4 regions of the Lonsdalea quercina genome follow, and region 3 is predicted to be linked to each of the others. Evidence: predicted binding sites of a transcription regulator. Region 3 holds the regulator's gene; each other region holds the start of a gene.
What was found. The regulator CRP, encoded in region 3, controls carbon source genes, mostly activating them, when cyclic AMP is high. The targets are predictions, from matches to a motif close to ATGTGANNNNNNTCACAT.

Region 1: the regulator CRP is predicted to act here: its motif matches at 887-904, upstream of aaeR (HTH-type transcriptional activator AaeR).
Region 2: the regulator CRP is predicted to act here: its motif matches at 1,000-1,017, upstream of cdd (cytidine deaminase).
Region 4: the regulator CRP is predicted to act here: its motif matches at 905-922, upstream of msrB (peptide-methionine (R)-S-oxide reductase MsrB).

What each region holds. Positions count from the first base shown of each region.
Region 1 is NZ_FNQS01000008.1:32,718-34,920, reverse strand. It holds gene aaeA (p-hydroxybenzoic acid efflux pump subunit AaeA) at 1-395, opposite strand, end outside; gene aaeX (p-hydroxybenzoic acid efflux pump operon protein AaeX) at 403-606, opposite strand; gene aaeR (HTH-type transcriptional activator AaeR) at 922-1,860, shown strand; gene tldD (metalloprotease TldD) at 1,897-2,203, opposite strand, start outside.
Region 2 is NZ_FNQS01000005.1:219,570-221,772, reverse strand. It holds gene cdd (cytidine deaminase) at 48-935, opposite strand; gene BLU64_RS09220 (CidB/LrgB family autolysis modulator) at 1,113-1,808, opposite strand; gene BLU64_RS09215 (CidA/LrgA family protein) at 1,802-2,203, opposite strand, start outside.
Region 3 is NZ_FNQS01000012.1:82,358-84,560, reverse strand. It holds gene BLU64_RS14905 (OsmC family protein) at 1-344, opposite strand, end outside; gene crp (cAMP-activated global transcriptional regulator CRP) at 667-1,299, shown strand; gene argD (bifunctional acetylornithine/succinyldiaminopimelate transaminase) at 1,350-2,203, opposite strand, start outside.
Region 4 is NZ_FNQS01000002.1:138,043-140,245, forward strand. It holds gene gapA (glyceraldehyde-3-phosphate dehydrogenase) at 1-693, opposite strand, end outside; gene msrB (peptide-methionine (R)-S-oxide reductase MsrB) at 1,050-1,466, shown strand; gene BLU64_RS03535 (YeaC family protein) at 1,609-1,890, shown strand; gene pncA (bifunctional nicotinamidase/pyrazinamidase) at 1,931-2,203, opposite strand, start outside.

The DNA.
Region 1 (2,203 bases), on a different contig from region 3:
TATTGTTCGATTTCTTCGCGCGACAGCGCCTGCGTCCCGAGCTTCAGACGACGGCCTGCTTCCCGTTTTTTCTCAACGACCAGCGATTGATAATATTCGACGTTCGCCCGCGCTTCGGCCAGCGCCTGCTGATAGCGAGGTCTGTCGACTTCGAACAGGATGTCGCCTTTCTTGACCAATTGGTTATCGTGGACGTTGACGGCGGTCAGCAGTCCGCTGACGTCGGGCGCGATAGCGACGATATCGGCGGTGAATCGCGCGTCGCGCGTCCAGGGGGACTCGGTGTAGAACGCCCACACCCGCACAATCGCCATGATGGCCAACAGGACCAACACCAGCGTAATGGCGATGCGAGCAAATTTTTTCAGATAGATTGTCAGAGCGGATGTATTCACAACGACCTCAAAGACCGAAACGGAAAAGCAGATAAAACAGACAGCAGAACAACGCGGTGTTGAACAGCGCAGGATGCCAGACGATATCGTAGATCCCGGTCGGCTGCAGCAGACGGAGACAAATATAAAACAGCGCCAGCGAGACCAGCAGGACAAAAAATACCGGCGGGAACGACAGGCCGAACAGAACCATGACCGGAAGCGAATTCATCTTTTTCTTATCTCTCACTCTGATGCGTAATACGCCCTGTAAGCAGCATAGCAAATAACCAAAAAAAACCTCCGCCCGCAGCCATTGACTGCGGGCGAGGGGAAGACACAGCAAGACTGATAACAATAATGAAGAACACACATAACGAATGATCGGTATGATGAAGCGGTTACTTTTTCATTCATTGAGGTAACAAAGGCAGGAATCCGGCGAGGAGAACACCGCGCTTCCTGTTTAGACACGCCTTATTATGGATGTTTATTATGACCTTATCTACCCAGCGTGATCTAAATCACTTTTAAGCCAGGCTTAATAATGGAACGATTAAAAAGCATGACCGTCTTCGCCAAAGTGGTGGAGTTCGGTTCATTTACCGCCGCCGCCCGGCAGTTGAAAATGAGCGTCTCCGCCGTCAGCCAAACGGTAACCAAGCTGGAAAATGCGTTGCAGGTGAAGCTGCTGAACCGCAGTACGCGCAGCATCGGGCTGACCGAGGCGGGAAAAATCTATTACCACGGCTGCCGTCGCATGTTGGTCGAAGCGCATGAAGTTCACGATCAGCTGTATGCGTTTACCAACACGCCGATCGGTACGCTGCGTATCGGCAGCACCTCGACCATGGCTCAAAACGTCCTGGCGACGATGACGGCGGAAATGCTGAAGGAGTATCCGGGGCTGTCCGTCAATCTGGTCAGCGGCATCCCCGCGCCGGACTTGATCGCCGACGGTCTGGACATCGTGATTCGCGTAGGGGCGCTGCAGGACTCCAGTCTGTTTTCCACCCGTCTGGGTTCGATGCCGATGGTGGTCTGCGCCGCCAAAAGCTACCTGACGCAGAACGGCGCGCCAGAGAAACTGTCTGACATCGACAACTTTTCCTGGTTGGAATACAGCGTGCGGCCCGACAGCGAATTCGAGCTGATCTCGCCGGAAGGGTTGACGACGCGTCTGAAGCCGCAGGGGCGTTTCGTCACCAATGATTCCCAGACGCTAATCCGCTGGCTCAAGCACGGCGCGGGCATTTCGCATGTGCCGTTGATGTGGGTCCTTGAGGAGATTAAACGCGGTGAGGTGGAGATTCTGTTTTCCCACTACCATTCCGATCCGCGGCCGGTCTATGCGTTATACACGCGCAAGGATCATCTGCCGTTGAAGGTGCAGGTGTGCATTAATTATCTGACGGAGTACTTCAAAAAGGTGGCGCTGACCTATCAAGGATATCGCCAGGAGACGCCTCCGCCGGCGGCGCCCTGACAGCACGCCGAGACGACGGAGGAGAACGGAGGGTGATTAAGCCGTGCCGCCTACCGTCAGGCTGTCCAGCTTCAACGTCGGCTGACCGACGCCGACCGGCAGACTCTGGCCTTCTTTACCGCAAACGCCGACGCCCATATCCAGCGAGAGATCGTTGCCCACCATAGAGATCTGCTGCATGGCTTCGATACCGGAACCAATCAGCGTCGCGCCTTTGACCGGCTTGGTGATGCGACCTTTTTCGATCAGATAGGCTTCCGACGTGGAAAACACGAACTTGCCGGAGGTGATGTCCACCTGACCGCCGCCGAAGTTCGGCGCATACAGGCCGTAGTCGACGCTG
Region 2 (2,203 bases), on a different contig from region 3:
AACTAAAAAGTGAGCAAGGTCACACCCTGTTTGGCCTTGGGCAACAATCACGCAATAACAACGTACCGTAAATCAACATCTCCCAAGGCCCCCAACATGGCCTGAGTGGCGCTTCGCTGACTGGTGGCGGCCTGTTGACGTTCCACTAACACAGCATGACGTAAATCCCCGAATTTTTCCCCGGACAGATTCATCAGGTTCAGCGCCGCCTGTAGCGGCGGCAAGCTAGGGTTGAAGGCCGCATTTTCAGCGTAACAGCCGATGTAGATCGTTCCCGAATAGGTCTGCAAAGCGATGCCGCTGTAGGCCTCCGTGTACGGCGCATGACTACGATTGGCCGCCGCCAGCGCGGCTTGCACTAACGTGTCTTCGCTATACAAACTCAATCCGTGATGAACCGGGTCCATCAGCAACGTAGCGACATTCAGATCGCGCGGGCCGAAGGCGTCGGGCAGATAGTGAGAAAGGGGCCGAGGCGTGCGTTCGGGCAGGCTGATGCTCAGTGTCGACGCGGAGTTCAATTCGTTGATGAACTGACGGCAGTGGCCGCAGGGCGAATAGTTGACGGTCAACGTGCGCAGTGCCCGCTCATGACGGAGCCAGGCATGGGTGATGGCGCTTTGCTCCGCATGGACGCTTTGTTGCAGCGGCATGCCGGGAAATTCCATATTGGCGCCAAAATAGAGATTGCCACTGGCACCCTGGGTGACCGCGCCGACCTGAAAACGCGAGATCGGCGCGTGGGCGCAGGCCGCCGCCAGCGGAAGCAGCATCAGCGCAAGCTGTGCTTCATCAACCTGACCGGCGAGGCAGAGACGCCCAACGTCCGCGGCGGACAGCCACGCGGCGAAATCTCCCCGGTTGAGCATCGGCGTGATCACCGCCTGCATCGCGTCGGGCAACTGGCTGAGTGCGGCGTGAAACCGTGGTTGCATGTACGTCCCCCTTTTCATTGTTCTTTTTTCAAGCATAGCGGACAGCCGAAGTTGAATCGCAAAATTGTGATCATTAGCACAATGGCATGAAATAGAATGAAAAAATGAGCGACAATATTCATCAAGATATGACTCTCGTGGGCGCTCACCCGCAACGGTTGGTCAGCGCGCCTGACCTTAGTGCGCCATCAGCAACAGCAGCGGGAAGACGAACGGGGCGAGCAGCGACGTCATAATGCCGCAGATCACCAATGCCAGAGAACTGAACGCGCCTTCCTGAAAGTCGACTTCCGCGCAGCGGGCGGTGCCCAGGGCGTGGGACGCTGTGCCCATCGAGAGTCCGCGCGCCGACTTCACCGTAATCTTGAGCCGATTGAGCAGGCTGTGTCCCATCACCGCGCCGAGGATCCCGACGAAAATCACGCAGACGGCGCTAATGGCGGGAATGCCGCCTATCGAGCTGGCCACCGCCATCGCGATGGGAGTGGTGACGGACTTCGGCAGGACCGACGCGGCGATTTCCGGCGTTGCGCCCAGCCACAGGGCGACCAGCGTGCCGCTGACGATCGCGGTCAGACTGCCGACAAAACAGACGGTAATAATGGATTTCCACCGGGCGCGAATTTGATGAATCTGCTCATAAAGTGGGAATGCCAGCGCGACCACGGCGGGCTGCAACAGGTTGTTCAGCACTTCGCTGCCTTTGAAATAGTGTTCGTAAGGAATACGTAGCAGCAGCAGGACGGGAATAATGATGAGCATGGACACCAGCAGCGGATTGAGCAGCGGCATGTTCAGTTTAATCGCCACCTGGCGCGCGCCGAAGAACACCAGCAGCGTCAGCGGCAAGGACCACCATAAATAGGTCAGCATTGCTCTTTTTCCTTAGCTGCCTGCGGGGTTCGGGTTCCCGGCAGCGTCCTCTCTCTGTGCATGATTTGGGTGCAGTAACCGACAACCACCATCACAATCAGCGTGCTGATCAGGCAGGAGACGACGATGGGTCCAAACTGGCTGCGCAACAGATCGAAATAGCTCATCACGCCGACGCCGATAGGGACGAACAGCAATGCCATATAGCGGATCAGCACGTGACAACCGGGTCGCACCCAGTCGGCGGGAAGGATTTGCGAAGAGAGCAGGGCGAAAAGGATCAGCATGCCAATGATGCTGCCGGGGATAGTGATAGGCAGTAACGCGGATATCGTATTGCCTGCGTAAAGGCACAGGTAAATCAATACGAAAGCGCGTAAATACTGCCAGCAGAG
Region 3 (2,203 bases):
ACCGAGCAGTACTTGTCTGCCGACAAGGATACCGCGCGCGACACGGCTTGTTCGGTCAGCCCTTTGCCGGTCACGATGAAATGCAGGTTGATGGCCGTGAACAGCCGGGGCGCTTCCTGCCTGCGCTCGGAGGTGAGACGCACCTCGCAGTCCGTCACATCGTGACGTCCTTTTTGCAGAATAGACACGACATCGATAGCGCTGCATCCTCCCGCCGACATCAACAGTACTTCCATCGGGCTTGGTGCTTTGTCGCCCGCATTGCCGTCCATAACAATCTGGTGGCCGGAGGCGGATTCGCCGATAAATGTTAACCCTTCAACCCATTTCACCCGCGCTTGCATAGCCTTACACTCCCACTCAACTTTTTTTGAAATTTTATCGCGCTTATGTAGAAAATGCCTGAGTATCAAGGCGTAATCATGCTGAAGCGAGACAACACAAGACAGTACTCTCAACCTGTGTTACAAACAGAGGCAGCATCCGGTGCGTTCTGCGCAATGTTGAAAACAGCAGTTTGCAGAGTCACCTGACAAAGAGGTTTCAGTCAATTCCCTGACAGATTTCGCCCATCGAAATTTGAATTATAACTAGAGTTATCATGCCTTACAGGGAACTCTGGGCCCTGTGATTTACGTAGTGAATTACAACAGAGGATAACAGCGAATGGTTCTCGGCAAACCGCAAACAGACCCGACTCTTGAATGGTTCCTTTCTCATTGCCATATTCACAAGTACCCCTCAAAGAGTACGCTGATTCACCAGGGTGAAAAAGCAGAAACGCTTTACTACATTGTAAAGGGTTCCGTTGCCGTATTGATAAAAGACGAAGAAGGGAAAGAGATGATCCTTTCTTATCTGAATCAAGGGGATTTCATTGGTGAGCTAGGCTTGTTCGAAGAAGATCAGGAACGTAGCGCCTGGGTGCGAGCCAAGAGCGCCTGCGAAGTGGCAGAGATTTCCTATAAAAAATTCCGCCAGCTGATTCAGGTCAACCCCGATATTCTGATGCGCCTGTCATCCCAGATTGCGCGAAGACTTCAGGTCACCTCCCAGAAAGTGGGCAATCTTGCATTTCTTGACGTCACTGGCCGCATCGCACAGACCCTGCTAAACCTTGCCAAACAGCCTGATGCCATGACGCATCCAGACGGCATGCAGATTAAAATCACTCGACAGGAAATCGGCCAGATTGTGGGCTGCTCTCGCGAAACCGTCGGCCGAATACTAAAGATGCTGGAAGATCAGGAGCTGATTTCAGCACACGGTAAAACCATCGTGGTCTTCGGCACTCGTTAGCCTCAACACTAGACTTATGAACAGCGCGCAACGCGCTGTTCACGCTCCGCTTAGAGATTCGATTCGCCCTTAACCACCCGAGCGACCGCTCTCGCAAACAGCGCCATACCCTCATCAATATCGTCCAGTTCAATCACCAGCGACGGCACAAAGCGGATAACGTCAGGACCCGCGACCAGAATCATCACACCCAACTCGGCGGCAGCCGTCAGAAAATCGCGCGCCCGGCCATGCCATTGAGGTTTCAGCTGTGCGCCAAGTAACAGGCCCATGCCGCGCACACCGTCGAATATATCGAATTGTTGATTGATGGCGTCCAGCGCGGAAATAAAGCGATCGTGTCTGGCGGAAACGCCCGATAGCACTATTGGTGTATTAATGACGTCCAATGCCGCTTCCGCCACCGCACAGGCCAGGGGATTGCCGCCATAGGTGGTGCCATGAGTGCCGACCTTCATGACAGAGGCGACGTCCTCGGTGGTCAGCATCGCGCTGATGGGGAATCCGCCGCCCAACGCCTTGGCGGTCGTCAGAATATCAGGCGTCACGCCATAGTGCATATAGGTAAACAGCTCGCCGGTACGCCCCATGCCGCACTGCACCTCATCAAACACCAGCAGCGCCTGATGTTGATCACATAGTTTTCGCACGCCTTCCATAAATGCCTGCGTGGCCGGCAGCACGCCGCCTTCGCCCTGCACCGGCTCCAGTACCACGGCGCACGTATGATCGTCGATCACCGCCTTCACCGCATCCAGATCGTTAAACGGCACATGAATGATATCGGCGGGCTTCGGCCCGAATCCGTCTGCGTACTTCGGCTGCCCGCCGACCGAGACGGTAAAGAGCGTGCGGCCATGAAATGCCTGATGGAAAGCGATAATCTTGGTTTTATACGGACTGA
Region 4 (2,203 bases), on a different contig from region 3:
GAACGCCATACCAGTCAGTTTACCGTTCAGAGCCGGGATAACTTTACCGACAGCTTTAGCGGCACCGGTAGAAGACGGGATGATGTTCTGAGATGCGCCGCGGCCGCCGCGCCAGTCTTTGTGAGACGGGCCGTCAACGGTTTTCTGAGTAGCGGTAGTGGCGTGAACAGTGGTCATCAGCGCTTCAACGATACCAAATTTGTCGTTGATAACTTTAGCCAACGGCGCCAGGCAGTTAGTGGTGCAAGATGCGTTGGAAACGATATCCTGACCCGCATAGTCTTTATGGTTAACGCCCATAACGAACATCGGCGTGCTGTCTTTAGAAGGACCAGTCAGTACGACTTTCTTAGCGCCAGCCTGGATGTGTTTACGTGCAGTTTCGTCAGTCAGGAAGATACCTGTCGCTTCTGCAACAACGTCAACACCCGCTTCGTTCCATTTCAGGTTAGCCGGATCGCGTTCTGCGGTAACACGGATGGTTTTGCCGTTAACGACCAGATGACCGTCTTTAACTTCAACAGTACCGTTGAAGCGGCCATGAGTGGAGTCATACTTCAGCATGTAAGCCATGTAGTCCGCATCTAACAAATCGTTGATTGCAACGATTTCAACGTCTGAACGCTCCTGGGCAGCGCGGAAAACAATACGGCCGATACGGCCAAATCCATTGATACCTACTTTGATAGTCATATATTCCACCAGCTATTTGGTTTGTGAATAAAAGGTTGGCTGTAAAATTACAAAAACCTTCCCGAGGGTCAAGCGGAATCGTGTCAATAGTTGCTGTATGTCAAAACTATGGGCAACCCTTGCACGATAAATCATCTATTCGGTCATTTCAGTTGTTGGACAACATGATAGGAGCATTGGCCGGGTATGAGAACACCCGATGGGGGTATTATTGTGACATGGATCACAATTAGCACCCCGTCAGGCTCTAGCCTATCGCAATAACAGGCCAAATAACGTTTCGAGTGTTAATTTTTTGTAGTGCTTACGGTCTATACTCTTTAACACGCATAATAATTTTTTTTGTGAGCAAAGCGATGGACAAAGACCTTAATGACTCTCCTCAGCGCGATAACCTGACGGAAATACAACGATATGTCACCCAACAGCGGGGAACTGAACCGCCGTTTTCCGGCAAGTTGCTGCATAACAAGCAGACCGGCATTTACCACTGCTTATGTTGTAAGCAGCCCCTGTTTTACTCGGATAACAAGTTTGACTCTGGCTGCGGCTGGCCCAGTTTTGATCAACCTGTGTCTGCGGAGGCGATTCGTTACCTGGATGATAATTCGCATAATATGCATCGGGTGGAAATTCGTTGCGGCAATTGTGATGCTCATCTCGGGCATGTATTTCCTGATGGCCCCAAAGAGACGACCGGTGAGCGTTATTGCGTCAACTCGGCCTCGCTAAGTTTCATCGATGCGGAAAATAATCAAAAAATAGACGGCTAGATGTCTATTTAATTGAAACGTTTCAGCTACCAATGATTCCAATGGGGGCGTCGCTACCTCAAGGCACGCTAATACGGTCATTAATCTTGCGTGCCGTGGACCTCAACACCCTCTAACACGCATAAATCAAGGAATATGGGCAATGCAGATTGAGGATGTGTTAAATGCGATGACGCCGGAGATCTACCAGCGTTTGGCGACAGCGGTGGAGTTGGGAAAATGGCCCGACGGCGTGGCGTTGACTGCGGAACAGAAAGACAACGCCATGCAGATGGTCTTACTCTGGCAGTCACGTCATAACGTAGAGGCCGACCACATGAGCATCAATCAGCAGGGCGAAATAGAAATCAAAAGCAAGCAGGCGCTTAAGCAGCGATTTATTGCGGCTGCAGAGCCAATTAGGATGTTTAAACCGCAGGACTGATGGCGTTGACCTTGTTGCCCTCGCCACCGATTATCTAGCCTTACGAGGAGGCAAGCGCGGTGATAAACGCCTGCGACTCTGTCAAGATCGCGCCCTGCGCCTGCATCTCCTCGAGCGCCTTCTGGCTGTCTGCGGGCTGTAGATTGACTCCGCGACAGCCGTCCACCAAGACCTCAGTACGATACCCCAGCGCCAAGGCATCCAGCACCGAGTACTTCACACAATAGTCCGTCGCCAATCCCATGATGGCGAGCGAGTCGATCTGCTGGGCGCGAAGCCAGTCGTCCAGTTCGGTTTTTACCCGATGGCCGTT